4 regions of the Janthinobacterium longum genome follow, and region 4 is predicted to be linked to each of the others. Evidence: predicted binding sites of a transcription regulator. Region 4 holds the regulator's gene; each other region holds the start of a gene.

Evidence for each region. The regulator FNR, encoded in region 4, switches genes on or off when oxygen is low (the NO sensors DNR and NnrR bind a similar motif). The targets are predictions, from matches to a motif close to TTGATNNNNATCAA.
Region 1: ACQ4WM_RS22620 (ribonucleoside triphosphate reductase) is a predicted target of FNR. The motif match lies at 4,060-4,073, and genes of this name have one in related genera.
Region 2: ACQ4WM_RS10795 (universal stress protein) is a predicted target of FNR. The motif match lies at 6,133-6,146, and genes of this name have one in related genera.
Region 3: ACQ4WM_RS03150 (OmpW/AlkL family protein) is a predicted target of FNR. The motif match lies at 5,060-5,073, and genes of this name have one in related genera.

Annotation. Positions count from the first base shown of each region.
Region 1 is NZ_JBNYXQ010000012.1:74,906-82,233, reverse strand. It holds gene ACQ4WM_RS22635 (Pls/PosA family non-ribosomal peptide synthetase) at 1-1,148, opposite strand, end outside; gene ACQ4WM_RS22630 (anaerobic ribonucleoside-triphosphate reductase activating protein) at 1,297-2,004, opposite strand; gene nrdD (anaerobic ribonucleoside-triphosphate reductase) at 2,004-2,207, opposite strand; gene ACQ4WM_RS22620 (ribonucleoside triphosphate reductase) at 2,204-3,964, opposite strand; gene ACQ4WM_RS22615 (hypothetical protein) at 4,224-4,640, opposite strand; gene ubiU (ubiquinone anaerobic biosynthesis protein UbiU) at 4,801-5,847, shown strand; gene ACQ4WM_RS22605 (U32 family peptidase) at 5,857-6,759, shown strand; gene ubiT (ubiquinone anaerobic biosynthesis accessory factor UbiT) at 6,775-7,263, shown strand; gene ACQ4WM_RS22595 (heavy-metal-associated domain-containing protein) at 7,260-7,328, opposite strand, start outside.
Region 2 is NZ_JBNYXQ010000002.1:553,202-560,529, forward strand. It holds gene ACQ4WM_RS10760 (sensor histidine kinase) at 1-510, opposite strand, end outside; gene trpE (anthranilate synthase component I) at 586-2,082, opposite strand; gene ACQ4WM_RS10770 (phosphoglycolate phosphatase) at 2,341-3,045, opposite strand; gene rpe (ribulose-phosphate 3-epimerase) at 3,045-3,719, opposite strand; gene apaG (Co2+/Mg2+ efflux facilitator ApaG/CorD) at 3,868-4,242, shown strand; gene ACQ4WM_RS10785 (hypothetical protein) at 4,253-4,399, opposite strand; gene mltA (murein transglycosylase A) at 4,410-5,630, shown strand; gene ACQ4WM_RS10795 (universal stress protein) at 5,641-6,078, opposite strand; gene ACQ4WM_RS10800 (enoyl-CoA hydratase) at 6,284-7,060, shown strand.
Region 3 is NZ_JBNYXQ010000001.1:696,838-704,165, forward strand. It holds gene ACQ4WM_RS03120 (c-type cytochrome) at 1-205, opposite strand, end outside; gene ACQ4WM_RS03125 (Na+/H+ antiporter) at 362-2,014, shown strand; gene ACQ4WM_RS03130 (DUF3144 domain-containing protein) at 2,079-2,381, shown strand; gene ACQ4WM_RS03135 (metalloregulator ArsR/SmtB family transcription factor) at 2,518-2,832, shown strand; gene ACQ4WM_RS03140 (acyl-CoA desaturase) at 2,829-3,755, shown strand; gene ACQ4WM_RS03145 (gamma carbonic anhydrase family protein) at 3,728-4,270, opposite strand; gene ACQ4WM_RS03150 (OmpW/AlkL family protein) at 4,376-4,993, opposite strand; gene fur (ferric iron uptake transcriptional regulator) at 5,241-5,678, shown strand; gene ACQ4WM_RS03160 (SpoIIE family protein phosphatase) at 5,878-7,092, shown strand; gene ACQ4WM_RS03165 (SiaB family protein kinase) at 7,133-7,328, shown strand, end outside.
Region 4 is NZ_JBNYXQ010000008.1:54,110-61,437, reverse strand. It holds gene ACQ4WM_RS18985 (TOBE domain-containing protein) at 1-303, shown strand, start outside; gene ACQ4WM_RS18980 (HAMP domain-containing sensor histidine kinase) at 396-3,440, opposite strand; gene fnr (fumarate/nitrate reduction transcriptional regulator Fnr) at 3,643-4,401, shown strand; gene ACQ4WM_RS18970 (FixH family protein) at 4,402-4,926, opposite strand; gene ccoG (cytochrome c oxidase accessory protein CcoG) at 5,068-6,459, opposite strand; gene ccoP (cytochrome-c oxidase, cbb3-type subunit III) at 6,464-7,328, opposite strand, start outside.

The DNA of each region.
Region 1 (7,328 bases), on a different contig from region 4:
CCCAGGTAGCCCTCGGCCAGGCCGGGGCCGATAATGCACAATTCCCCGGTTTCACCGCGCGCCAGCAGCTTCAATGACTGGTTTTCGCCCGCTTCCGCCACCTGCAGTACCAAGAGGCCATAGTTGGGCAACGGCGTGCCGATGGTCACCGGCTGGCCCGGCAGCAGACGCGCCAGGCTGCACGAGACGGTCGCCTCGGTCGGGCCATAGGTGTTGAACATGGCGCGACCAGGGCGCGACCAGCGCTCGACCAGCGACTCGGGGCACATCTCGCCGCCCAGGTTGATCAGGCGCAGGCTTGGTACTTCCTCGGCAAACAGCGCCAGCAGGGTCGGCACCGCGTGCAGCACCGTCACCTGGTTGCTTGCCAACGCGCGCGGCAGCGCTTCCGGGTCGCCGGAGATCTCTTTCGGCCCCAGCCACAAGGTGGCGCCGACCAGCCAGGCGATCCAGATCTCCTCGAACGACATGTCGAAGGCGACCGAAAAACCCTGGTAGACAGTGTCGTCCTGCGTCACGCCCAGCACCGCATTCTCGCTGCGCAGGAAGTGGCAGATGCTGCGCTGGTTGATCAGGATGCCTTTCGGCTTGCCGGTCGAACCCGAGGTGTAGATCACGTAGGCCGGGTGTGCCGGCAGGGTGGCGTGGCGCGGGTGCAGCGTTTCGCCATCGGTTCGCGGCGCCAGCAGGCTTTCCGCCGTCCACACGGGGCGCATGACGCCTGCGTCCGCCAGGCGCGGCGCAAACTGCGTGCAGCTGACTATGCCCGCGCCGTTGGCGTCGTCGAGGCACACTTGCAGGCGTTCGACGGGCGTATCTTCATCGACCGGCAGCCAGGCGGCGCCCGCCTTGGCAATCGCTGCCTGCATCAACAGCAGGTTGGCGCCGCGCGGCAGCCACAGGCCGACGATATTACCGGGCCGTACGCCTGCCGCCACCAGGCGCGAGGCGGCCAGGCTGGCCAGTACATCGAATTCGCCATAGCTGATGCGGCGTTCGCCGGCTATCAGTGCAATCTGGTCGGGACAGCGGCGTGCGGTGGCCTCCAGCAGGTCGGCCAGCACTTCGTCTTGCAGCAGATCCGGTCGTTGGGGGCCGTACAGGATATCGGTATGGAGGGTGGGGCTATCGGCGGTGAAATCGTTCATGATGACGCTTATCTGTAATGCTCGGTGAAAGATCAAACTTGCGCCAACTTGGTGCGCGGCGCAGTTGATACATTACAGCAAGCAAGCGATTTCAGCGTTGCAGAACGGGGATTTCAAGTATTTTTTTTGCAATCAAGTGGCCCTGGCGTCAATTGCCATGATTACGGAATGTAAATCGCGGAAACATGGCGGTAATTTGTGCCAGCGTGGCCGCTGCCGGGTAGCCGTGCAATGTGGCGTCGGCCAGCCTGGCGTCGGTGCAGCCTTCGGCGCGGAACTGCTGCAGCACATAGTGAGTGACGCCTTTTTTTGCCAGCGTTTCAGCCAGTTCCAGCAGCGCTGACTCGGGCAGCAGGGCTGGGTGGATGGTGGTGCGGCATTCATGGGCCACGCCGCTGGCGACGATGGCGTCCAGGCAGGCGCGCGCCGGGTCGCCGCCGCCCGCCACGCCGGTAATCGCGCGGTAATCCGCGAAAGCGGCTTTGATATCAAAACCCACCCAGTCGACCAGCGGCAGCACTTCCTTCAATCGCTGCGGATAGATGCAGGCCGTGTGCAGGCCCACTTTGAATCCCAGCGCTTTCACCTCGAGCATGGCGTTTTTCAAGGCCGGGTCCATGCACGCTTCGCCGCCGCTGAACACCACTGCATCGACCAGGCCCGTGCGGCGGCGCAGCAGCGCCATCACGTCGGTCCACGGCGTGAGGGCGTCGCCGGAGCGCGGCTGCAGATGCGGATTGTGGCAATAGCCGCAGCGCCATGGGCAGCCCTGCACGAACACCACGGCCGCCAGCTGGCCGGGATAGTCGGTGGCGGAGAACGGCGTGACGCCGCCCACCCTGAGTTGCCTGGCCATCAGCGGCAGGTGCGGCTCAAGGGACCCGACACCGAGGCGCACGCTTCGCTGAAGTACTGGCGTTCGTGAAATTCACCCTGCTTGCCGATATTGAACGAGGCAACGGGGCGGTGATAGCCCATCACGCGGGTCCAGATTTCGCAGCGCTGGCGTTCGCTGTTGTGAAGTTCAATCGCAGGTGCAAGGTTGGGACGTGCGTTCATGGTGTTTCCTCCAGTATGGCGTTCAGATTGGCCTGCTTGCGGGCGATCAGCTCCGCATCGCAGGTTGGGCAAAACTCGTGTTTTCCCGCCAGGTAGCCATGGCGCGGACAGATCGAAAAAGTGGGCGTGACGGTGATATACGGCAGCGAAAAGCGCGACAGCGCCCGTTTCACCAGTTCGCGGCAGGCATTGGCGTCCGACAGTGCCTCCGTCATGTACAGGTGCAGCACGGTGCCGCCCGTGTATTTGCGCTGCAGTGCGTCCTGCAGTTCCAGTGCCTCGAACGGGTCGTCGGTATGGCCGACCGGCAGCTGCGAGGAATTCGTGTAGTAGGGATTGTCGCTTGTCCCTGCCTGCAGGATGGCCGGATAGCGCTTGCGGTCTTCGCGCGCGAAGCGGTAGGTCGTGCCTTCGGCCGGTGTCGCTTCCAGGTTGTACATATGCCCCGTCTGTTCCTGGAACTGGACCATGCGTGCGCGCACATGGTCGAGCAGGCGTATCGCCAGCGCATGGCCATCTAGGCTGGTAATGTCATATTCATTGCCGCTGAAATTGCGGATCATCTCGTTGATGCCGTTCACGCCCAGCGTGGAAAAGTGATTGCGCAAGGTGCCCAGATAGCGTTTCGTGTACGGAAACAGCCCCTCCTGCATCAGTTTGTCGATGGTGGCGCGCTTGATTTCCAGGCTGGTCTTGCCCAGCTCCAGCAAGCGGTCCAGGTCGGCCAGTAGCGCCGCTTCGTCGCCGCGCCAAAGATAGCCCAGGCGCGCGCAGTTGATGGTCACCACGCCCAGCGATCCTGTCTGCTCGGCCGAACCGAACAGCCCGTTGCCACGCTTGAGCAGTTCGCGCAGGTCCAGCTGCAGCCGGCAGCACATCGAACGTATCATGTTCGGTTTCAGTTCCGAATTGATGAAGTTCTGGAAGTAGGGCAGGCCATAGCGGGCCGTCATCTCGAACAGGCGCTCGGCGTTGTCGCTGTACCAGTCGAAATCCTCGGTGATGTTGTAGGTCGGGATAGGAAACGTGAACACGCGGCCCCTGGCGTCGCCGGCCATCATGATCTCGATATAGGCACGGTTGATCATGTCCATCTCGAGCTGCAGTTCGCCGTAGGAAAAAGGCATTTCCACGCCAGCGATCACGGGAATCTGCTGGCGCAAATCTTCCGGGCAGACCCAGTCGAAGGTCAGGTTGGTGAAGGGTGTTTGCGTGCCCCAGCGCGACGGTACGTTGAGGTTGTAGATCAGCTCCTGCATGTACTGCAGCACATCGGCGTACGCCAGCTTGTCCTTGCGGATGAACGGCGCCATATAGGTGTCAAACGAGCTGAAAGCCTGCGCACCGGCCCACTCGTTTTGCAGGGTGCCGAGGAAATTGACGATCTGGCCGATCGCCGACGACATGTGTTTTGGCGGGCTTGATTCGACCTTGCCCGGCACGCCGTTCAGGCCTTCATGCAGCAGGGTGCGCAGCGACCAGCCGGCGCAGTAACCGGCCAGCATGTCGAGGTCGTGGATATGCAGCGCCGCCTCGCGGTGGGCTGCGCCCACTTCCGGCGGATAGACCTGGTCGAGCCAGTAGTTGGCGATTACCTTGCCCGATACATTGAGTATCAGGCCGCCCAGCGAATAGCCCTGGTTGGCGTTGGCGTTGACCCGCCAGTCGCGCCGCTCCAGGTACTCGTTGATGGATGCGGCGACGTCGACCTGACTGTGTTTTTTAGACGGCGTGACGGATAGTGCGCTAGCTGACATGAAACCTCCAATAACCACAACATGCGGTGTTTTATTGAAGAATATCGACTAAATGTAGTGTCGTCAAAGGGTGCTTGCAGGCGAGTGGCGGATTCTTGATCGAGGTGAAATTCGAGGCCGTGGCAGGCATTTCTTTCACCCCTAACGGCGAAAGTGCCGGGGTCAGACCCTCAATGCCGCTGACTCAGAGGCTTGCGCCAACGGTCGCGGGGGTCCGACCCCAGATTCTGCACTTGGGGTAAAAATTTCAGCATTGATCTCAGCGATGTTTGTCCCACCTCGTCTCGCGCAAAATCATGTACGTGGTCGCAAAAAACGCCCCGCCGCAGGTAGCGATGCTGATGACGGAAGCAGGCAGCACATGGAGCCAGATTTCCATCGGCGAAAACGTGCTCCAGCCGGCCACGCGGATGTCGAACGTGATGTAGTTCGCCAGCAGCCAGTACGCGGCCAGGATGGCGGTGCAGATGGCGCTCTGGCGCAGCAGCGGCAGCTGGCGGCGGGCGAACACGGCCAGCAAAAACAGCAGCACCACGCCCGGATACACGCCCAGTATTTCTGGTGAAAACATGTGCGTGCTGTTGGCGTCATAGCCTTCGACGGGCAAGGCCCATTGCACTTGCAGCGCGGTGAGGAACAGGGTCAGGAGCAGGATCAGCAGGGGTTTTCGGGTCATGGAGATGGCTGTTGTGAGTAGAGGATCAGGCACGATGGCAGGGCGCATTCTACAGCGCAAGGAGGACCCCCATGCATGCATTCCTTCACCTGTGTCAAGGACTGCTCACATGGCGCGGGGCTATAGTCTCGACCCTGAGCCGATACAGAAAGTCCTCATCATGAAGCTTGAACATTCTACCGCCCAGCGCGTGGCCGGAGCGCTGGAACTGGTCTGCCCGGCCGGCAGCCTGCCGGCCCTGAAAGCGGCTGTCGACAATGGCGCCGATACCGTCTATCTCGGCTTTCGCGACGCCACCAATGCGCGCAATTTCGCCGGCCTCAATTTTGACGAAAAGGCGATTGCCGAAGGTGTGCGCTACGCCCAACAGCACGGCCGCAAGGTGTTGCTGGCATTGAATACCTATCCGCAGCCGCATAACTGGATGGTCTGGCGCAGCGCCATCGACCGCGCGGCCGACGCGGGCCTGGACGCCGTTATCGTTGCCGACCCCGGCCTGATGGCGTATGCGCGCGAGCACCATCCGCAACTGCGTTTGCACCTGTCGGTGCAGGGCTCGGCCACCAACTACGAGGCCATCAACTTTTACCATGAACACTTCGGCGTCTCGCGCGCGGTGCTGCCGCGCGTGCTGTCGATGGCGCAGGTGGAGCAACTGATCGCCAACACGCCGGTCGAGATCGAAGTGTTCGGCTTTGGCAGCCTGTGCGTGATGGTCGAAGGGCGCTGTGCGCTGTCGTCGTATGCGACCGGCGAAGCGCCCAATACCCATGGCGTGTGCTCGCCGGCCAAGGCGGTGCGCTGGGCGGAAACCGCAGGCGGCCTGGAGTCGCGCCTGAACGGCGTGCTGATCGACCGCTATGGTCCCGGCGAAAACGCCAGCTACCCGACCCTGTGCAAGGGCCGCTTCGACGTCGACGGAGAACAGTATTACGCGATCGAAGAGCCGGCCAGCCTGAACACCCTGGCGCTGCTGCCGCAACTGGTGGCCATGGGTGTGAAAGCCGTGAAAATCGAAGGCCGCCAGCGCAGCCCAGCCTATGTGGCGCAGGTCACGCGGGTCTGGCGCGAGGCCATCGACAGCTTGGACGCTTGCCGCGAAGGCCAGCAGCGCTACGCCGTCAAGCCGGGTTGGATGGCGGCCATGGACAAGCTGGCCGAAGGCCAGCAGCACACCCTGGGTGCCTATCACCGCTCATGGAAATAAAGGAAAATTATGCTGAAACTGTCACTCGGGCCTTTGCTCTACTACTGGCCGCGCGCCACCGTGTTCGAGTTCTACCAGCAACTCGCCGCCACTGCCGTCGATATTGTCTACCTGGGTGAGACGGTCTGCTCGCGCCGCCACGAGCTGCGCCTGTCGGACTGGCTCGATATTGCCGACCTGCTGGCGGCCAGCGGCAAGGAAGTGGTGCTGTCGACCCAGGCGCTGATCGAATCGAGCGCGGAACTGGCCACCTTGCGCCGCATCGCCGGCAACGGCCGCCATGGCGTGGAGGCCAACGATTTCGGCGCCGTGCATTGCCTGGAAAAGGGCGCACAATTCGTCGCCGGCCCCCACCTGAACCTTTTCAACGGCGCCAGCCTGCAACTGCTGGCCAGCCTCGGGGCGCGGCGCTGGGTGATGCCGCTGGAGATGAGCCAGCAGGCGCTGGCCGAACTGCTGCGCCAGGTGCCCGATGGCATCGAGACCGAAGTGTTTTCGTACGGCCGCATGCCGCTGGCGTTTTCCGCGCGCTGCTTTACGGCGCGTAACCGCAACCTGCCGAAAGACGATTGCCAGTACAGCTGCCTGCAGGAGCCGGATGGCCTGCTGCTGCGCACGCGCGATGCGCAGCCCTTCCTGGTGCTGAACGGCACGCAGACGCAGTCGGCGCTGGTGTACAACCTGGTGCGCGAGCTCGGTGCGATGGCCGCGCTGGGCGTGGGCGTGGCCCGTATCAGTGCGCAGGAACACCATACGGTGGAAGTGATCGGCATCTTCGACCAGGCCCGGCGCGGCCAGCTTTGCGCCGACGACGCGCAGGCGCAACTGGCGGCCTGCCATGCGGCCGGTACCTGCGACGGCTACTGGCATGGCGAGCCGGGCATGCATAGCCAGACCGCCGCACCCCATTGAACTTACAGGAATCATATGCTGAACAAGATTGAAACACTGCCGCCATTCCGGCTGCCGGCGCCCCTGGCCGCGTTGCTGGCCAAACTGCCGCCTTACCCCGCGTCCTGGGCTTTCGTGCAGGGCCTGAACCGCTTGCTGGCGCCGCAACTGCCCGACGATGTGCGCGCGCTGTTACAGGGGCGCAGCCTGCGCCTGCGCGTGCTCGACGCCGGTGTGGCGGTCGATTTTTGCTGGCGTGGGTCGGCGTTTGCGCCGGCCCGCCATGGCCAGGCGCCGGACTTGAGCATCGGCGCCAGCGCACATGATTTGCTGCTGCTGGCGCGGCGCCAGGAAGACCCGGACACCTTGTTCTTCAGCCGCCGCCTGCTGCTGGAGGGCGATACGGAACTGGGCCTGCTGTTCAAGAACACGCTCGATGCGCTGGAATTGCCGCCGTTCGACATGCAGTCGCTGCATCCGCGCCGCGTGCTGGCGCAGCTGTGCGGACGCAGGGATAACGCCTAGCTGCGGCGGCAATGGCCGCAGGCGCCGGTGCAGGGTATTGCCGCCTGCGCCTGTTCCATCTCGCC
Region 2 (7,328 bases), on a different contig from region 4:
CACACGGGTCATGGTCCAGCCGGCCATGCCGTTTGCAACCGGGCAGGCGGTGTAGACCACCGCTTCACGCAGGCCGGGCCGCACTTCGTCAACGCCGGCACCCAGGGCCAGGGTGCGCCGCGCCAGGGCGGTGATGCGCGCAAGTTCGGCCGCCGGCGCATCGTCCTTCACGCCGCTGCCGTCATAGGTGGGAAAGGCATAGGCGAACACGCCGCGTTCCTCGCTCCACAGGCCGCCTTCGACACCGGCGTCCTCGCGCAGGGCCATGTCGACCACGGCGCGTTCGACTGCCTCGCCCATGGCGTCATTGTTACCGTTGAGTGTCATCTTGCCGCTGCCGGCGCGCATGATCTGGCAGATGGCGCTGGCGCGCGTGCGCGCTGCAACGATCTGCGCGTCCGCGCCCTGGCGGCCCAGCTGCAGCAGCAGCCAGATCAGCAGCGCGACCATGGCCGCGATGGCGGCCCATGACCACAGCAGGTCGCGTTTCAACATTGCGTTCAACGCCACGTGCTATCCCCCGGTCGGTGTTGGTTCAGGCGCTCGTGGTCATGGCGCGGGCAGGTTCAGCGCCCGGCACTGGCATCAGAAGTCGCCGTCCAGGCCGTCTTGCACCTGTTCGGCGGCGCGCAATACGGCGCGCGCCTTGTTTTCGGTTTCCTGCCATTCCATTTCGGGGATCGAGTCGGCGACGATGCCAGCCGCGGCCTGCACGTACAGCATGCCGTCCTTGATCACGCCGGTGCGGATCGCGATCGCCACATCCATTTCGCCGCCAAACGAGAGGTAGCCGCAGGCGCCGCCGTAAATGCCACGCTTGGTGATTTCCAGTTCATCGATCACTTCCATTGCGCGCACTTTGGGCGCCCCGGTCAGGGTGCCGGCCGGGAAAGTGGCGCGCAGCACGTCGAGGTTCGACAAGCCATCCTTCAGCGTGCCTTCCACGTTCGAGACGATGTGCTGCACGTGCGAGTATTTTTCGATCACCATGCGGTCGGTCACCTGCACGCTACCGGTGGTGGCGATGCGGCCGATATCGTTGCGCGCCAGGTCGATCAGCATCACATGTTCGGCGATCTCTTTTGGATCGGCCAGCAGTTCGGCAGACAGTTCCGCGTCGCGTTCTGGCGTGGCGCCGCGCGGACGCGTGCCGGCGATCGGACGAAGCGTCACTTTCTTGCTGCCGTCAGCGAGGTTTTCATTGCGCACCAGGATCTCGGGCGAAGCGCCGATGATCTGCATGTCGCCGAAGTTATAGAAGTACATATACGGCGACGGGTTCAGCGAACGCAGCGCGCGGTACAGGCTCAGTGGCGAGTCGACATACGGTTTGCGGATGCGCTGGCCGATCTGCACCTGCATCAGGTCGCCGGCCATCACATACTCATGCGCCTTGGCGACGGCCTGCAGATAATCTTCTTTTGAAAAGTCGCGGATCGTTTCAGTGCGGACCGAGGCACTGGTCACAGGCGCATCGATGCCACGGCGCAGCAGCATGCGCAGGTCCTTCAGGCGCTGGCGCGCTTTCGAAAATGACTCGGGCACGGTGGTGTCGGCATACACGATCAGATACAACTTGCCGGACAGGTTATCGATTACGGCCAGTTCTTCGGTCACCATCAGCTGGATATCGGGCAGGCCCAGGTCATCCTTCGGCGCGCCGCCGGCCAGTTTTTTCTCGATATGGCGCACCGTGTCGTAGCCGAAGTAGCCGGCCAGGCCGCCGCAGAAACGCGGCATGCCGGGGCGCAGCGCCACCTTGAAACGCGACTGGTATTGCTCGATGAAGTCGAGCGGATTGCCTTCGTGTTCCTCGATCACCGCGCCATTTTTCACGATCTCGGTGCGGCTGCCAAAGGTGCGCAGCACGGTGGTGGCAGGCAGGCCGATAAACGAGAAGCGGCCGAAGCGCTCGCCACCGACTACCGATTCAAGCAGAAAGGTGTTCTTCCCGCCTTGCTGGGTTTGCGCCAGTTTCAGGTATAGCGTGAGCGGGGTTTCCAGGTCGGCGAAGGCTTCGGCGATCAGGGGGATGCGGTTATAGCCTTGCTGGGCCAGCGATTTGAATTCGAGTTCGGTCATGTGTCTCTCCATGCCGCAGGGGTGCAAATGTGCACCGACCCTGCGGTGGGTTATCAAAAAACCTGTCGCATGCGGGTGCGCAAGCGACAGCAATCAGCGTACGGCTCGGCCTTAAGCCTGCCAGGATTGCCAGCGTCGCCAAAGCCAGGCCTCAATCGAGCCGGTTTGGGTGACATTGTGTTTTTTGATGAGAAACGTGTTCACGATAAGATGTGGTCCGGGTCAGTATGCGAGAAAGTAGTGAAATCAGTAGACGATTCAATTTTGCATGCTGATGGCATGAGCCGCGTCAAGCAGCGTATTTACTATACCATCGGAATCGGTATCGTGTATAGAGTGTCCGTGGTTGTACCCGTACGGCACCGTCAGCACGGGGCAACCCGCAGCGCGGGCCGCTTGCGCGTCATTCGAGGAGTCGCCGATGGCCACCACGTTGGCCGGCGCCAGGTCGAAGTCCGCGCACACTTGCAGCAAGGGCAGCGGGTCCGGTTTCTTCTTCGCCAGCGAGTCGCCGCCGTAGACGATCTCAAAATACTGATCGAGGTTTTTCAGCTTCAGCAGCGGCAGCGCGAACGCGATCGGCTTGTTGGTAACGCAGGCCAGGCGCAGCCCTGCCGCCTTCATCGCAGCCAGGCCCGCTTCCACCTCCGGGTACAGGGTGCTGTGCTGGCCATTGATGGTCAGGTAGTGACGCTGGTAGCCATCCATCGCCGCTTCGAAACGCTGCGCCACGCCGGCAGGATCAAAATCGAGCGCCAGTACCGTGCGGATCAGGTTTTCCGAGCCTTTGCCCACCATCAGCTTGATCGCTTCGGCGCTGATGGGCGGCAGGTCGAACTCGCCGCGCATGCCGTTGATGGCGACATGAAAGTCGGGCACGGTGTCGAGCATCGTGCCATCAAGATCGATAATGGCGGCACGTACGCCGGCCAGCACTGCATGGTTCACCGCGCCCGCGCCCATTATTTGCCCACCACGCTGGCCAGCTCTGCGCGCATGGCGTCGATCACTGCTTTATAGTCAGGCTTGCCGAAGATGGCCGAGCCGGCGACAAAGGTGTCGGCGCCGGCTGCTGCTGCTGCTGCGATATTGTCGATCTTGATGCCGCCATCGACTTCGAGCATGATGTCGCGGCCCGATTCATCGATCATGCGGCGCGCTTCGGCGATTTTTTTCAACGCTTGTGGAATGAAGGACTGGCCGCCGAAACCGGGGTTGACCGACATGATCAGGATGATGTCGATCTTGTCCATCACGTGTTCCAGGTAGTGCAGCGGCGTGCCCGGGTTGAAGACCAGGCCGGCCTTGCAGCCGTTGTCGCGGATCAGCTGCAGCGAGCGGTCCAGGTGTTCCGACGCTTCCGGGTGGAAGGTGATGATGTTCGCACCGGCTTTGGCGAAATCCGGGATAATGCGATCGACAGGCTTGACCATCAGGTGCACGTCAATGGGCACTTGCACATGCGGGCGGATGGCTTCGCACACCAGCGGGCCGATCGTCAGGTTTGGCACATAATGGTTATCCATCACGTCGAAGTGAATGATGTCGGCGCCGGCGGTGACGACGTTGCGTACTTCCTCGCCCAGGCGGGCGAAGTCGGCGGACAGGATGCTGGGAGCGATGCGAAATGATGTCATGGTGATCAGGGCCAAAGGGTAGAAGATGCAAAGTTGCGCTATTTTACGCTTGACGCCGTTGCCATGTCCTTTAGAAACACAGAATACCTCTTGCGCACCAGCCGGCAAGGCGGTGGCGCGACACCTCATGAACCAGACAAGGACGACGATGGCGACTTATGAATTTACGGTAACGGTCAAGACACAGTATTTGCCCGATCAATCGGCACCCGACCAGGGCCGCCACGTATTCAGCTACACCATCCGCGTGGTCAACAGCGGCACGGTCGGCGCGCAACTGATTTCGCGCCACTGGGTGATCACGGACGCCAACAACAAGGTGGAGGAAGTGCGTGGCCTGGGCGCCGTCGGCCACCAGCCGCTGCTGCAGCCGGGCGAACAGTTTGAATACACCAGCGGCACCGTGCTGGCCACGCCGCAAGGCACGATGCTGGGCGAGTATTTCTGCGTGGCCGAAGATGGTCACCGTTTCGAGGCGCAGATTCCCGAGTTCGTGTTGTCGCTGCCGCGCACACTGCACTAAACTACCGCGCTTATTTCAATTTTTCGGTGGCGTCCTTGTCGGTTGCCACCTGTTTCTGCGTTGGCGGCGTGCGATTCTTGCCCGCATACATGGTCCACCAGACGATGAACGCCAGCAGGAAGAACGCCACCATCGCTTCAATTACCAAGATCCACATACGCTCTCCTATGTCTTTACGCCTCAGTCTACTCGTTTCAAGCGTCGCCGTCGCGCTGGCGTTATCTGCCTGTACCAGCACGGCGCCGCTGAAGCCCGCGCCCGCCAGGCCGCCGGCCATTACGCCATCTGTCGTCAAGCCGGTGCCTGCCAAACCGGCCGCGCCTGACGCCAGCGACGTCCAGGCGCCCACTTTTGTGCCGGTCAGCTTTGCCGCCTTGCCCGGCTGGGGTCGCGACGACGTGCGTGCGGCCTGGCCCGCCTTCATGGCCTCGTGCGGCGTGCTGGTCAAGCGGCCCGACTGGAAGGAGCCGTGCACGATCGCGCGCCAGGTCAATGCCGACAGCGATCAGGCGATTCGCCAGTTCTTCGAAGCGTTTTTCGTGCCGAACCAGATAGTCGCCGCCGATGGCGCCAGTTCCGGCCTGGTGACAGGCTATTACGAACCGCTGTTGCATGGCGCGCGCAAACGTGGCGGGCCGTACCAGACACCGCTGTACAAGGTGCCGGACGACCTGGTGTCGGTGGATTTGTCCAGTGTGTATCCCGAGCTGAAAAACATGCGCTTGCGCGGCAAGCTGGTCGGCAAGAAAGTAGTGCCGTATGCCACCCGTGCCGAGATCGAGCGCGCCCCGGCAATGGCTGGCAAGGAGCTGATGTGGGTCGACGACGAGGTGGAAGCGTTTTTCCTGCAGGTGCAAGGCAGCGGCAGGGTGCAGCTGACCGATACCCAGGAAACCGTGCGCCTTGCCTATGCGGATCAGAATGGCCACCCCTACCAGTCGATCGGCCGCTACCTGGTCGACAAGGGTGAATTGACCATGAGCCAGGCGTCTGCGCAGGGCATCAAGGCCTGGATCGCCGGTCACCCGACGCGCAAGGATGAGCTGTTCAACGCCAATCCCAGCTATGTGTTCTTCAAGGAAGAGCGCTTGCCGGACCCGAAAGTGGGGCCGAAAGGCGCGCTGGGCGTACCGCTCACGCCGCAGCGCTCGGTTGCCATCGACTCACGCTACGTGCCGCTGGGCGTGCCCGTGTTTTTATCGACCACGCAGGCCAACAGCGATATCCCGATGCAGCGCCTGGTGATGGCGCAGGACACGGGCGGCGCCATCCGCGGGCCGATCCGGGTTGACTATTTCTTTGGCTTTGGTGCGGAAGCGGCCGAAAACGCAGGCCGCATGAAGCAGAGCGGCATGGTGTGGGTGCTGCTGCCGAAGCAGCCGCACTAGTGGCTCTTGCTTAACGCAATACCATCACCGGTAAATGCGTGTGGGCCAGCACTTTTTGCGTTTCGCTGCCCACAAACAGCTTGTTGAGACCCTTGCGGCCATGCGAGGCCATCAGGATGATGTCGCACTGACACGCTTGCGCCGTATTGACGATTTCTTCATGCGGGCTCGGCGACACGGCGACCACGCCTTCAAACGCGACGTTGGCGGCGCGTGCGGCCTCGCCGATTTTATCGACTGCGTGCTGCGCCGATTCATTCATCTGTTGCTCGTACAGGCTGGCGTCTAGCACGATGCCGCCGTCGGCCATCGGCGAAAACGGAAACGGTTGCACCACGCTCAGGACCACCAGCTTGGCCTGGTTCAGTTTGGCAAATGCGATGGCGGTCTGGGCAGCCTGGTCAGACAAGGGGGAACCGTCAGTCGGAAATAAGATCGATGTAAACATTGCGTGCTCCCTGATAATAATTGGACAGCTTATGGATTTACCTCAGGCAAAACTTTGATGCAGATCAAAGTTGCCATGCTTCGCTGGCAATAGCTTCGCCGAGGCACGTTTCCAGTGTAAGCATGTTTGCCGAGTTATGCCGCAACGCTGCCCAGCTCTGCCATTAGCCGCTACAATCGCGAGTACCCCCAAGCGAGGAGACACCATGCACTATGAAGATCTGATCATTGAAATCCAGGACAAAGTCGCGCTGATACGCCTGAATCGCCCCAAGGCGCTGAATGCCCTGAACGAGCGCATGATGAACGAACTGGGCGACGCGCTGCTCAAGTTCGACGCCGACGACAGCATCGGCTGCATCGTGCTGACCGGCAGTGAGAAAGCGTTTGCCGCCGGTGCCGACATCGCCGCCATGGCCGACTACACCTATCCCGACACGTTTACGCAAGGCTATATCAGCCGCAACTGGGAGCATATCCTGCGCGTGCGCAAACCGGTGGTCGGTGCGGTGGCCGGCTATGCGCTGGGCGGCGGGTGCGAACTGGCCATGATGTGCGACTTTTTGATCGCCGCCGACAGCGCCAAATTCGGCCAGCCGGAAATCAAGGTCGGCGTCACGCCAGGCGCGGGTGGTACGCAGCGTTTGCCGCGCGCCATTGGCAAGGCCAAGGCGATGGACTTGCTGCTGACGGCGCGCACCATCGATGCTGCCGAAGCAGAACGTATCGGCCTGGTGTCGCGCGTGGTGCCGGCCGATAAATTGCTGGAAGAAACCCTGGCCGCCGCTCAAACCATCGCCGCCATGCCGACCTCGGTCGCCATGATGATCAAGGATTGCGTCAACCGCGCCTTTGAAACCACGCTGACCGATGGCGTGGCGTATGAGCGCCGTTTGTTCCAGGCCGCGTTCGGCACGCCGGCGCAGAAAGAGGGCATGCACGCCTTTTTGGAAAAGCGCTTGCCAAACTTCGACGGCCTTTGATATGATTCGGCTCCCCGCAAAACAACGCACACAAAACAAGGTGTTGCAGAGCAAAACGGGGTAGAAAAGAAGGTTGACGAAATGCTGAAAAAGCTTCATACTCTTCCTTCTTCGCAGCTGACAAACACAACGCTTTGTCGATAGCGCGAAAGTAGCACCGAATACAGTTCTTTAACAATTAACAGTCGATAAGTGTGGGCATTTGATGAAGTGCAGCAGTGATTTTCGGATCGCTGTAAAACTTAAAATATCAAATGTTCACAAGAAA
Region 3 (7,328 bases), on a different contig from region 4:
TGCCCATGCCGGCCAGGATGCGGCCCCGTTCGATCGCCTGCGCGGAAAACGCGGTGGAGGGTGGCGGATCAATCGGCGCCAGCGCGGGGCGCCAGTAAGCGGCGTACACGGCGCCGGCGGCGACCACCAGCAAGCCCAGCAATATCAGCAGAGCGATACAGATTTTCTTGAACAAGACTTTCCAGTAATTCAGTAATTCAAACATAAAACGGGCGCACTATCGGTACGCTTCCACCGTACGATTTTACGCGGATTGCGACTTGTTGTATGCAAGCAAAGTTGCCTGGCGCTGGAAAGCGCACAGCGGCAAGTGGACGCGGCGACTTATAATCCTTGTTTCAGCACGGCCCATCTTCCCTTCATGCATACCGTTACCATCATCCTCGTCCTGGTCCTGGCTGTCGTCCTGTGCGGCTTTCTTGCCCGCTCGCGCTGGGTCCGGCTGCCACTGCCGCTGATACAGATCGCCGGCGGCACCGGCCTGGCACTGTGCGGCCTGCAAGTTCCGCTCGATCCCGATATTTTCTTTTTGCTGTTTATTCCGCCGCTGCTGTTTCTCGATGGCTGGCGCATCCCCAAGGGCGCGTTTTTTTCCGATGCCCGCTCGATTTTGATGCTGGCCATTGGCCTGGTGCTGTTTACCGTGCTGGGCATGGGCTATTTCATCGACTGGCTGATCCCCACCGTACCGCTGGCGGTCGCCTTTGCGCTCGGCGCCATCCTGTCGCCGACCGATCCGGTGGCCGTGTCGGCAATTGCGGCCGGCAATCCGATTCCGCCGCGCCTGATGCATATTCTCGAAGGCGAGTCGCTATTGAATGATGCCTCCGGCCTGGTGTGCTTTACCTTTGCAGTGGGCGCCATGATGACGGGCGGCTTTTCTTTCGGCGCGGCGTCCTTGAGCTTCCTGCAGGAAGCGGGCGGCGGCATTGTGATCGGCCTGGGCATTTCCTGGGGCGTGGGCCTGGCCAACAAATGGCTGGTCAGCAAGGTCGGCGAAGAGCCGGGCCTGCAAATCCTGATCAGCATATTGATACCGTTTGCGGCCTATCTGGGCGCCGAGCAGATCCACGGCTCGGGCATCCTGGCCGCTGCCACGGCGGGCGTGTCGATGCATTACGCCGATTTGATCGGCCGTCCGCTGGCTGCCACGCGCACCCAGCGCAAGGCCGTGTGGGACACCGTGCAACTGGTGCTGAACGGCGTGATCTTCGTCTTGCTGGGCGCGCAGTTGCCTGCCACCATCGCCAGCCTGCCGGCGGCTTCGGCCGAAGTTGGCGCCGGCAGCGCCTGGAAGCTGCCTCTGTACGTGGCCGCCATCACCGTTTGCCTGACCTTCATGCGTTTCGTGTGGGTCTTCATTTCGATGAAGCTGACCTTGTTCAAGCGCCAGAAAAAAGCCGCCAGGAATGGCACTACCCTGGAAAGCAACGACCGTCCCGGTATGCGCCTGCTGCTGGTGGCCTCGTTTGCCGGCGTGCGCGGCGCGCTGACCCTGGCCGGCATTTTGACGCTGCCTCTGTTTTTGCCGGACGGCACCCGCTTTCCCGCGCGCGACCTGGTGATTTTCCTGGCCATGGGGGTGATCTTGCTGTCGCTGCTGCTAGCCAGCGTCACCCTGCCCCTGCTGACCAAGGGACTGGTGTTTGCACCGCCGGCACGCCGTTCCAGCGAAGAGCGCAATGCCCGCGCGGCCGCTGCCGAAGCGGCTGTTGCACGACTGGAAAATGTCTGTTCAAGCCTTGGTGCCGATGGCAAGGACCAGGTCACCAGCGAAGCGGCCAATCGCCTGATCGAGGCCTACCGGCGTCGCATGGCCTATGGCGAGAGCAGCAACGACGAAGCAGCCCGCCTGCACGAACTGGCCAGGGCCGAGCGCGCGCTGCGCCTCGAAGCGCTCAATGCCGAACGCGATGAACTGTTCCGCCGCCGCATTTCGGGCGAACTCGATGACGCCATCCACCTGCGCCTGCTGCGCGAGATCGACCTGCTGGAAGCGACGCTGGAAGAGTAAGGACAGTTGCTGGACAGTGGCCGGTGCGCTGTGTAGACTGGCACGCACTTTCATGAGGAATCGTATGAGCACACCAAGAACAGGCCCGGAATTCTGGGAACGCGCCGACCAGATCATTGCTTTGGCCAACGAACAATGCACGCAAAACACCGGCAATGAAGTGGCCACCTCGCTGCTGTACGCCGCCGCCCGCTTCAACGCCTTTCTGATCGCCAGCAAGGGCGATGTGGCCAAAATGCAGCAGGAAAAAGACGACGCCGTCGCCTTTTTCACGGAACAGTACAAACGCATGCTGACCGATAACTTCAACGACTACATCGCCAACTTCGACAAGTACACGCAGCCAGGAGCCGGACCGCAGGCTTGATGGCCCGGGCCGGTGCCCCACTTGTTTTTGCTTGCCGGCCCATCCTTGACCACGCATGGCAAGCTTGACTTCGCCTTTTTTTCGATTAAACTATTAACGAATTAGTTAATATGTGAAGAGCTGAAAGGAATAGTCCATGCAGGCAGATAAAATCTTCGAAGCACTGGCATCGACGGCGCGGCGCCAGATACTCGCCTATCTGTCAGAGGCGCAGCTGAGCACGTCCGAACTGGCGGCACGTTTTGCCATGAGCGCACCGGCCATTTCGCGCCACTTGTCGGTGCTGGAAAATGCCGGCCTGGTCAGCAGCGAACGGCAAGGCCAGTTCGTGCTGTACCGCTTGAATCAGGATCACCTGATCAACACCCTCAACAACTTCGCCTTTGAAATCTGTCCGGTGGCGCGTGGCCTGAAACGCGAATCGGCGGCCCTGAAAAAGACTGCGCAATGACGGCGCACCGCGCCAGCGCGGATGGGCCGGACAGCGTCGTCGATGGCGTTGTGCGCTTTGCGCCGCTGCAGTCGCTGTGGCTGAGCGGCATGCTGGCCGGCGCGCTGATCGGTGGCGCCCTCACCTTCAGTTGGCCAGCGCTGCTGCTGTTCGTCGTGAGCACGGCAACCGTGCTGCTGTTCGGCCACTCGCTGGGCAGCCACCGCAAGCTGATCCATGACAGCTTTCAATGTCCCTTGTGGCTGGAGCATGTACTGGTGTACCTGGGCGTGCTGGTGGGCCTGAGCGGCCCGCTGGGCCTGCTGCGCCAGCATGAGTTGCGCGACTATGCGCAGCGCCAGCCAGGCTGTCATCCCTATTTGCGCCATGGCGGCGGTTTCTGGCGCGATTGCTGGTGGCAATTGCACTGCCGCCTGGTCCTGGCGCACGCGCCGCAGATCGCCATCGAACCGCGCATCGCGCAAGACCGCTTCTACCGTTTCCTCGAGTCCAGTTTCATGGCGCAGCAAATACCGTGGGCTATCCTGTTTTACCTGTGCGGTGGCTGGGGTTTCGTGTGGTGGGGCGTGTGTGCGCGGGTCAGCGCAGGCGTGCTGGGCCACTGGCTGATCGGTTACTTTGCCCACAACCACGGCGCCATGCATTTCAAGGTAGCTGGCGCGGCAGTACAAGGCAGGAATATCCGTTTCACTTCCTTGCTGACGATGGGTGAATGCTGGCACAACAACCACCACGCTTATCCAGGTTCGGCCAGGCTGGGCCTGTTTCCCGGCGAGTGGGACCCCGGCTGGTGGGCCTTGCTGCTGTTGCAGCGCATGGGCCTGGTATCAGGCTTGCGCCTGCCCGCAGACCTGCCCGCGCGGCCGCAATTGCAGCTGCTTGACAGCGCAGCGCCTCAGGCGTCGTCCCGGCCTTCCAGATAGTTATTCTTGACGCGCACATAGTGTTCGGCCGAGTAGCGCAGATAGGCAATCTCGGCCTCGGTCAACGCACGTACTTTGGCGGCCGGACGGCCCACGTACAGGTGGCCGCTTTCCAGCACCTTGCCTGGTGACACCAGGCTGCCGGCGCCCAGCATCACGTTTTTTTCCACCACCACGTCATCCATCACGATGCTGCCCATGCCGATCAGGCACTCGTCGCCAATGGTGCAGCCGTGCAGGATGACCGAGTGGCCGATGGTCACATATTTGCCGATGATCAAGGGCGAGCCGTCGGGCTTGGCGGCATTTTTATGCGACACATGACCCATGGAAAAATCCTGGATATTGCTGCCCTCGCCGATCACAATGCGGTTGACGTCGCCGCGCAGCACGCTGTTGCACCAGATCGAGCAGTCGTCGCCGATTTGCACGTCGCCGATCACCTGCGCCGTGTCGTGCAGGTAGACGCGGTCACCGACAACGGGATGCGTATTCAGATAGGAACTCAAAGGCATGGTGGTCTCGCTTGATCACAAATGTAAATTGTATGCGGCGGCGAGAAAAAACGGGCAAAAAAAATCCGGCCGCAAACGGCCGGATTGTGACGATGACAGTAAAACTCAGAAACGGTAGCCGACACCAACGCCGAACAGATACGGATCAACCTTGACTTTGCTCACTTTCGCGCCGCTGATGAACACGTCGCTCTGGATCTGCACTTTCTTGACGTCGAAGTTCAGCGACCAGTTTTTGTCGAGTTTGTAGTCGACGCCGGCTTGCACAGAGTAACCCCAGCTGTCGTGCTCCAGGCGGCCAGCGCCACCGAGCAGGTTTACGTCCGATATATTGGTGTAGTTCACACCGGCGCCCACATACGGGCTGAATTGTTTCTCGGGCATGAAGTGGTATTGCAGCGACAGGGTAGGCGGCAAGTGTTTGAACGTACCGATCTTCGCGCCGTCGAGCTTGACGTCATGTTTTTGTGGGTAGGTCAGGATCAGTTCGGCTGCGATATTCGGGGTAAAGAAGTACGAGATATCGACTTCAGGGATCGTTTTGTCGCTGACATGCAGACGGTCGGATGCACCGACACCACCAACAGGAGCAGATTTATTGGCCGTATCGATTTGCACCACACGGGCACGGACCAGCCAAGGGCTTTCCTGGGCCATTGCGTTGCCGGCGAATGCGCCGATGGCGGCCAATACGATTGCTGCTTTTGCTGCGGACTTGTTCATTCTGTTTCCCTCTTTTTTGTCGTTAAGTAACGCAGCGAAGTCTAAGAGTGCGGTGCAGCAAAAACTTTGATCCACATCAAATAGTGCCGGAAGGCATAAGTTGACCCCATTTTTTCCTTGCACAGGTCAAAAAAATGATGCGCCGCAAGGTAATTTCAAACTGGTTCATGAACAGATCGTAATAGTAATGATTATCATTTGCGATATAATATGGGCTGACCTGGTGTTTATATAAGGGATGGGAGACATGGATATATTGAGGGAACTGCGTGAATCGGGGCTGAAAATCACCATACCGCGCCTGCGGATTCTGCAGCTGTTTCAAGAAGGAAATACCAAGCACCTGAGTGCAGACGATGTCTACAAACTTTTGCTGGCTGAAAAGATCGACGTGGGCCTGGCCACCATCTACCGTGTGCTGATGCAGTTTGCCGAGGCCGGCATCCTGTTCCGTCGCCATTTCGAATCGGGCCATGCCGTGTTCGAACTGAACGAAGGCCAGCACCACGACCACCTGGTGTGCACCGGCTGCGGCAAGGTCGATGAATTCGTCGACGAAGGCATCGAGTTGCGCCAGCACGAAATTGCCACCGAGCGCGGCTTCGTGCTGCATGAGCACGCCTTGTCGCTGTACGGCACCTGCGCCGACTGCACGGCAAAAAAAGTTCCTCCACGCAAGCCTTGACACCCGCCGGCCAGCACGCTGGCCCAAAAGCTTGCCATACAGCTATTTTAAATACGCGTTTGGCAAGTCGGTAATCAAGCTGTCATATTCTGCGACTACCATATCGAGATTGCCTTTTTTGCCAGCCCCCTTGCGGTACTGGCAAGGGGCGCCGATCGTTATGTAAAGGTAGCCGCCCGTGGAGTTCAACGCCTCTCGATTGCATCTTCCCCGTCATCGTTCTTCGGTTGCGGCCGACCTGTGCATCGCCACCGAGTCGGTGCAGGCTGACGCCAATAACTTCGCCGTGCTCGAACTGTTCACCGAGCGGCGCGACATGATGAGCCTGCCCGTCACGGAACAGGACCGCCCGATCGGCCTGATCAGCCGCAACATCTTCATGTCGCAGATGTCCAAGCCCTTTTATCACGAGGTGTATGGCAAGAAAAGCTGCATCGCCTTCATGGACAAGGAGCCGCTGATCGTCGATGCCGCCATGAGCATCGAAGATCTTACTTTCCGCGCCGTCGAGGCGGGCGAAAAGGCGCTGGCCGACGGCTTCATCATCACCGAAGACGGCGTACTGGCCGGCGTCGGCTTCGGCCTGCAACTGATGAACGTGGTGGCCACCTTGCAGGCCGAAAAAAACCGCCAGATCATGCACAGCATCGATTACGCCAGCGTGATCCAGCGGGCACTGCTGCGCTCGTCGTCGGCCGAACTGCGTGCGGCGCTGCCCGACGCGCACCTGGAATGGCAGCCGCGCGACGTCGTCGGCGGCGACTTTTACCTGTTTGAACGCCATGCTGGCGGCTGGTTCGCGGCGCTGGCCGACTGTACCGGCCACGGCGTGCCGGGCGCTTTCATGACCCTGATCGCCTCCTCGTCCCTGAGCCAGGCGCTGCGCGACCTCGGCCCCCATGATCCGGCCGCCCTGATCGGCGCCGTCAGCCGCGCCATCAAGACCTTGCTGGGCCAGGACCACGCCACGCCCGATGGCAGCCACGGCGCTGGTTCCAACGACGGCATGGATTGCGCCTTTTTATGCTACGACGCGGACAGGCGCCAGCTGCATTTCGCCGGCGCCAAACAGTCGCTGCACCTGGTGGCACCGGGCCAGGACGAGGTGCAATGCGTGGACGGCGCGCGCATGGGTGTCGGCTATGTCGATACGCCGGCCGGCCACGCCTGGCATAACCACGTGCTCGAGGTGGCGCCGGGCAGCCTGCTGTTCCTCACCACCGACGGCCTGCTCGACCAGATCGGCGGCGCCCGCGACATCGCCTACGGCAAGCGGCGCATGCGCGAGCAACTGCTGGCGCGCCGCGCGGCACCGGCCAGCGAGGTGGCGGCAGCCCTGCTGCACGACTTTGGCGCGTGGCAAGGCACGCAGCCGCGCCGCGACGACCTGACCTTTTTCTGTTTCCGCCTGTAGGCGAACGTTTTTCAACGCATCGACAACCAGGAGCACTGACGTGCTGTATCAAGAATTCAACGAGTTTTGGGATGTGGCGCGCAAGCGCAATATCATCTTTTTCTACACGGGCTACTTTTCGCAGCACGTTGTCAGCGCCATTTCCGAAACCATCAAGGCGCGGCTGGACACGGCCGGTGCCGCTGGCCCGACGCGCCGGCGCATCTTTTCCTCGTTTATCGAAATGTCGCAGAACG
Region 4 (7,328 bases):
AGCAGCGACAGCCTGGGCCTGGCGCCCGGCGTGGAAGCGTTTGCGCTGATCAAGGCCTCGTCTGTCATCCTGGTGGCCGATGGCGCAGGTGCGCGTTTCTCGGCGCGCAACCAGCTGGCCGGCACCGTCACGCGCGTGCAGACGGGCGCCGTCAACACGGAAGTGGTGCTTGATTTGCCGGGCGGGGGAACCATCGCCGCCATCATCACCAATCACAGCGCGGTCGAGATGGAGATCGCTGCCGGCAGCCACCTGACGGCGATGTTCAAGGCGTCGAGCGTGATCCTGGGCGTTCCGGCCTGAGACCGTGTTACTGCCGGGGTCAGACCCCCTCGACTGGCAGCGCAAGCCTCTGAGTTAGCGGCATTGAGGGTCTGACCCCAGGTTTGGGTTAATTAATCCTCCAGCCGCCCCAGCCAGTCGGCAGCGGCCGCCAGCACCTGCTCCAGTTCCAGCATCGTTTGCGCCAGCAGCGCCGGCACCTCGTCGTGGCGGCCTTCGTCGATGGCTTGCTCGGTGGCCAGCGAAGCGCGTATCAGGCGCTTGGTGCCCAGGGTACCCACCGAGCCGCGCAGGGCGTGCAGAATGCGCGCCACCTCGCTGTGGCGGCCGGCCTGCCACGCTTGCTCGGCATTGTGCAGCGGCGTCATGCCTTTGTTCAGCGCGTCTTCCACCATGCGCCGCAGCACCGCCCTGCCCTTGGCGTCCTTGCCCATCACGCGCATCAGTGTGGCCATGGAAAACACTTCCTCGTCGAAGGTCACCGCCGGCGTGGCAATGGGCGCGGATGGCCGCCCGGGCAGGTGCCGGCTGATCACTTCCATCATCTCTTCCACCACTACCGGTTTGGCGATAAAGTCGGTAATGCCGGCCGTCATGCAGCGTTCGCGTTCGGAGGCCAGCACACCGGCCGTCATGGCGATCACGGGCAGGTTCAGACGCAGTTCGGTGCGGATAATGTGGGTGGCGCTGAAGCCGTCCATTACCGGCATCTGCATGTCCATCAGCACGATGTCGTAGCGTGGTGCCTCCGCGCGCAGGCGCTCGACGGCCAGCAGGCCATCGCCAACCACGTCCAGCGTGGCACCCATGTGCTCCAGGATGCCGCGCGCTACCGCCTGGTTCAGAGGGTTGTCTTCCACCAGCAAAAAGTGCACGCCAGCCAGTTCATTGCCGCTCTGCTGCAGTGCGATATGCTGTTCGCCATCCTGCTTGGCGCTCAAGGCCTGGTGCAGCGCGTCGAACAGGCTCGACCCGGTAATCGGCTTCATCAGCACCACGTCGGCTTCGGCCGCGCTCGAGATTTCTTCCAGGTGGTTGCGCGCAAACGCGTTGACCATCACCACGATCGGCTGGCGCTGGCCGCTGGCCGCCTGGCGTATCGCCTTGGCCGTGGCCAGGCCGTCCATCACCGGCATGTGCCAGTCGGCCAGCACCACGTCATACGGTTGCTGCTGCTCCAGGCGCTCGCGGTACAGTTCGATGGCGGCAAAGCCCGAGTCGACTTCGTCGGCGGCCCAGCCCCACGCTTCGATCAGCTTGACGATCAGTTCGCGCGTGGTGCGGTTGTCGTCTGCCACCAGCAGGCGCAAGTGGCCCAGCGCCGGTGTGCGCCGCTCTTCGTTCGGCTGCGCCAAAGCCTCGAATGGCACGCTGAACCAGAAGCGGCTGCCCTTGCCTTCGCTGCTGGCCACGGCGATATCGCCGCCCATCATGTGGATCAGGTGCTTGCTGATGGCCAGCCCCAGGCCGGTGCCGCCGAAGCGGCGCGTGATGCTCTGGTCGCCCTGCGAGAAGGCGGTAAATAATTGTTCCTGCTGCTGCGGCGTCATGCCGATGCCGGTATCGCGCACTTCGAAGCGCAGCCAGGCTTTGTCAGCAGTCTGTTCTGCCAGGCTAATGGCCACCACCACTTCCCCGCTGGCGGTAAATTTGATGGCGTTGCCGGCCAGGTTGACGAGGATCTGCTGCAGGCGCTGGGCGTCGCCGACCAGCCGGCGCGGCACGTCCGACTCGACTGCGATCGCCAGTTCCAGCTCCTTCTCGCCGGCGTTCATGGTCATGGTGGTGGCCAGGGTATTCATCACCTCGTCGAGATCGAATTCGACCGGCGACAGGTCCATGCGGCGTGCCTCGATCTTGGAAAAATCGAGCACGTCGTTGAGGATGCCCAGCAGCGACTGGCCAGCCACGCGCACCATGGTCAGGTATTTGCGCTGTTCCGTATTGAGTTTGGTATTACCGAGCAGATACACCATGCCCAGCACGGCGTTCAGGGGCGTGCGGATTTCATGGCTCATGTTGGCAACGAAATCGCTTTTTGCGCAGTTGGCCGCTTCGGCGCGGTCGCGCTCGTCTTCAAGTTCCCTGGCGCGTGCTTCCACTTCCTGCTGCAGGCGGTCGCGCTCGCTCATCAGGCTGTTGAAGGCCGCCGTCAGTTCGCCGATTTCGTCGCGCTGCTCGACCGGCAGCGGCGTGAAACGCTGGTTGCTGCTGCGCAGTGCCAGCAGGGTGTCGCGCAAGCGCACCAGTGGCGACAGCAGGCGCACCGTGACCCAGCCCAATACCAGTGCCGCCAGCAGCGAGGCGCAGGCGCTCCACAGCACCAGCCGGTACAGCACGCCGTCGAACGGTTCAAATGCATCGTCAATCGGCAGCGAGGCGGCCAGCAGCCAGTTCACCGATTTCAGCTGTTTGAAGCTGTTGACCGCCCTGACGCCGCTGCTGTTGTTGCTGACCGTGCTGCCTTCGTCACTGCTGGCGGGGCCGACGCGCGGTTGCAGCAGCTTGGCGGTCTCCGGGTGCAGCACATACCGCGGCACCTTGCCGCGAGTCAGTATGAAGTAATAGCCGTTCTTGCCCACCTTGGCAGTGCGCAGGTCGCCCAGCAGGTTGTCCTTGTACAGGCGCAGCACGCCGACCACCAGGCCGGCTATCTCGCCGTTCTTGTCCAGCACGGGCGCGACCATCTGCACGATCGGCATGCCGCTGGTCTTGCCCAGCATCGGCTCGGTGATCATGGCCTTGCGGGTGCGCATGACGGTCTGGAAATACGGGCGGTCGCTGACATCGAGAGCGCTGCGCTCCTGCAATTCCGGCACATCGCTGACCAGCTTGCCGCGCGTATCGAGCACCAGCACGTCGTCGAACAGAGCCAGCATGGCGCGCTGTTCATAGTACTGGCGCAACTGGGCCGGCTGCGCCATCAGTGCGGCCGGCTGGCGGCGCGCCGTTTCGGTGATGACGTCGAGCAGCATGCCGAGCTTGTCATCGAGCTCTTCTGCCGTGCGGGATATCATGGCCGTTTGCTGGCTCAGCAGTACCTTGGTGAAATCATCGCGCATGCGTTGCACTTGTACCAGTGTGACCAGGGCAATCATGGCGACCGAAGTAAGGCTGGTCGCCAGCGCGACTTTTGCTTTGATGCCGAGAGGCTTCATATTTTCCTTTGCTTGGCATGCGGCATGTATGTTGTCAGGAATTCTCCTAGCAAAGCGGCAACTTGGCAAGCACCAGCTTGTGGCGCAGTTGCCATGAAAATAAAGGAAGAAAGTGATTTAATGCCGGCATTTCACCGAAATTGGCACACGGCAACCCTGAATGCAGTAAACTCGTTGTTGTATTTTCTTAAAGGTATACGCAATGACACCTGATCTATTGTCCCCAACTCTGCCCATCGTGAGCGTTGAAGCGCTGCGTGCGCGCTGCGCCACTTGCAGCATGCACCAGCTTTGCTTGCCGATGGGCTTGGATGTGGGCGACATGGACCGCCTCGACCAGATCATCGGACGGCGCCGCAAGGTGTTGCGCGGTGCCTCGCTGTTCCGCATTGGCGACGCGTTCCAGAACCTGTATGCGATCCGCCTTGGCCACTTCAAGACCTACCAGATCAATCCCGGTGGAGAGGAACAGGTGACGGGGTTCCAGATGGCCGGCGAATTGCTGGGCATGGACGCCATCAGCGCCGACCGCCATCATTGCAATGCGGTGGCGCTGGAAGACAGTGAAGTGTGCGAAATTCCATTTTCCAGCCTGGAGCAATTGCTGGGCAATATGCCAACCCTGCTGCGCCATTTCCACCGCATGATGAGCCAGGAAATCACGCGCGAGCAAAGCGTGATGCTCTTGCTGGGCAATATGCAGGCGACCCAGCGTTTTGCCGCCTTTATCGTCAACCTGGCCTCGCGCTATGAAGCGCGCGGTTACTCGGGCAGCAAATTCCAGCTGCGCATGTCGCGCGAGGAAATCGGCAACTACCTGGGCCTGACGATCGAGAGCATCAGCCGGCTGCTGTCCAAATTCAAGAAGGAAGGCTGGCTGAGCGTATCGAACCGCGAGATTGAAATCCTGCAGCCGGCCAGACTGAAGGCGATTACGGCCGGTACCGACGTCTGCAAATAATTACAGTTCGCTGTCGGCACGCAAGCTGATGTCGCGCTGGGCCGGCCAGGTCCAGATTCCCGACAGGCGCCATTCGCGCTTGCCGTCTTCCACCAGTACCTGCCAGCGGCTGCGCTCGAGCATCGGCAGCGAGACCGAGAAATTGCCGTCCGCATCGGGCTGCACCATCAGCCGGATGTCTTTTTCCGGCAAGGTCGCGTGCGCCAGGTGCAGCAGCAAGGGCTGCTGGTAAGCCTTGCCAAAGCTGTGCACGGAACCGGTGATGCGCGATTGCGCCACGTCGTAGGCAAGGCTGGTGTCCATCGCCAGGTTGCTGGCCACCGTATCGCGGCGCAGGTCCTGATTGATCGCCTTGCCCTGCTTGTAGTAGTCGCCCACCACCAGCGCATCGGGTTGCGTAAACGCGATATACCCCATAAAGCTGCCGACGACGACCGACAAGCCCGGGCCGATCATCAGCAGCCACGGCCAGCGGTGCTTGTACCAGGGGGCGACGGGAGCTTGCAGTTTGACAGTCTTGGACATTTTTATCTCCCGGGGTCAGACCCGTTGGGTCTGACCCCAGCTTTACGTTGAGTGGATGAAGGCTGGGGTTTGAGGCCAGCTTTATGTTTAGGGTAAGCAAGCAAAAGGCTGGGGTCGGACCTGCAGGGTCCGACCCCTTGTTTAACGCGGCACGATAAACACCGCGCTCTCGCGTACATGCAATGACGGCTCGTCGAGTGATTGCAGCTCGATCTGGATCTTGTTCGAACCTTTTTCTCCGACACCGTGCGGCACGCGCAAACGTACCGGCCAGCCCAGCGTTTCGGTCGGCTGCAGGGTCACTTCCTCGCGCGTCAACAGGGTCAGTCCGGGCAGGCCCGAGACGGCAATTTTGAAGTGCTGCTGCTGTTCGGAAGTATTCATGATCTGCAGGCGATACACGTTTTCGATCATGCCGTCTTCCACTTCGCGGCCCATCGAGCCACGGTCGCGGATCACGTCCATTTTCAAGGGCGTGCGCAGGAACAGCGAGGTACACACGGCGGTGACGATCAGTGCCAGGATCGTGGTGTAGATCAGTACGCGCGGCCGCATGGCGCGCCGGCGGATCTGCTGCGAATTGAAGTTGTTTTCCATCGCATGGTCGGTGCTGTAGCGGATCAGCCCGCGCGGCCGCTCGACCTTGTCCATCACGCTGTTGCAGGCGTCGACGCAGGCGGCGCAGCCGATGCATTCATACTGCAGGCCCTTGCGGATATCGATGCCGGTCGGGCATACCTGTACGCACAGTGTGCAGTCGATACAGTCGCCCAATTTGGTTTGCGTGCCGTCCCTGGCGGCTTTCTTGCTCAGCGCGCCGCGTGGTTCGCCGCGTTTTTCATCATAGGTGATGATCAGGGTGTCCTGGTCGAACATGGCGCTCTGGAAGCGCGCATACGGACACATGTATTTGCACACCTGTTCGCGCAGCCAGCCCGCGTTGCCGTAGGTGGCCAGGCTGTAGAACAGGATCCAGAACCATTCCCAGGGACCGAAATTGAAGGTTCGCACTTCATGTACCAGGTCCTGGATCGGCGTGAAGTAGCCGACGAAGGTAAACCCTGTCCACAGGGCGATCGCGCCCCACACCAGATGCTTGGCCACCTTTTTGCCGGTCTTGCGCAGCGAAGGGCCCTGGCGGTCTAGCGCCATGCGCGCGCTGCGCGTGCCTTCGATTTTGCGTTCGACCCACAGGAAGATTTCCGTGTACACCGTTTGCGGGCACGAAAAACCGCACCAGACGCGCCCGGCAATTGCAGTGACGAGGAACAGCAGATACGCCGAGATGATCAGCAGGGCCGCCAGATAGATGAAATCCTGCGGCCACAGCACCACGCCGAAAATGTAGAACTTGCGCGTGGTCAGGTCGAACAGCAGGGCTTGCCTGCCGTTCCAGTTGAACCACGGCAAGCCGTAGAACGCCAGTTGGGTGAGCCAGACGCACACCCAGCGCCATGTTGCATAGCGTCCTTTGGCCTCGCGAGGGTAGATCTGCTCGCGGGCCGCATACATCTTGATGACTTGGGGTTCCATTACATTATTTCACGGGAACTGCAGGCTGAGGGTTGGACAGGCTCCAGATATACGCCGACAGCACATGCACTTTCGACTCGCCAAGGAAGTCACCGAAGGCGGGCATCTGGTTGTTGCGGCCCTTGCGGATGGTTTCCATGATGGTGTCGGCACTGCCGCCGTACAGCCAGATCTTGTCGGTCAGGTTCGGTGCACCGAGTTGCTGGTTGCCCTTGGCGTCGGCGCCATGGCAGGCCATGCAGGCGCCGAACTTGGCCTTGCCCAGTACCGATTTGACTGGGTCCGAGGTCGAACCCGACAGGCTCAGCACATAGTGCGCGACATTCTCCACATCCTGCTCCGAACCGAGCGCGGCGCCCATCGGCGGCATGATGCCGTTACGGCCGTGCATGATGGTGGTCTTGATGATGTCCGGGTCGCCGCCATACAGCCAGTCCTTGTCGGTCAGGTTGGGAAAACCCTTGTTGCCGCGTGCATCCGAGCCATGGCACTGCGCGCAGTAGGTCAGGAACAGACGCTGGCCGATGGCGTTAGCCTGCGGATCGGCAGCCACGGTTTTCAGGTCCTGTTTCAGGTACTTGTCGAACAGGGGACCGTAATCGGCTTCGGCCTTTTTCAGCTCCTGCTCGTACTGGCCCGACGATTTCCAGCCCAGCTTGCCGGCATAAGTGCCCAGGCCCGGATACAGGAACAGATACGCCAGCGCAAACACGATGGTGATGTAGAACAGCCACATCCACCAGCGCGGCATCGGCGTGTTCAACTCCGTCAGGTCCTCATCCCACACGTGGCCGGTGGTGCCGTCGGCCGGTGCGCCCGGCAATACCTTCACTTTCGACTGCGAGTACAGCAGTACGGCGCAACCGATA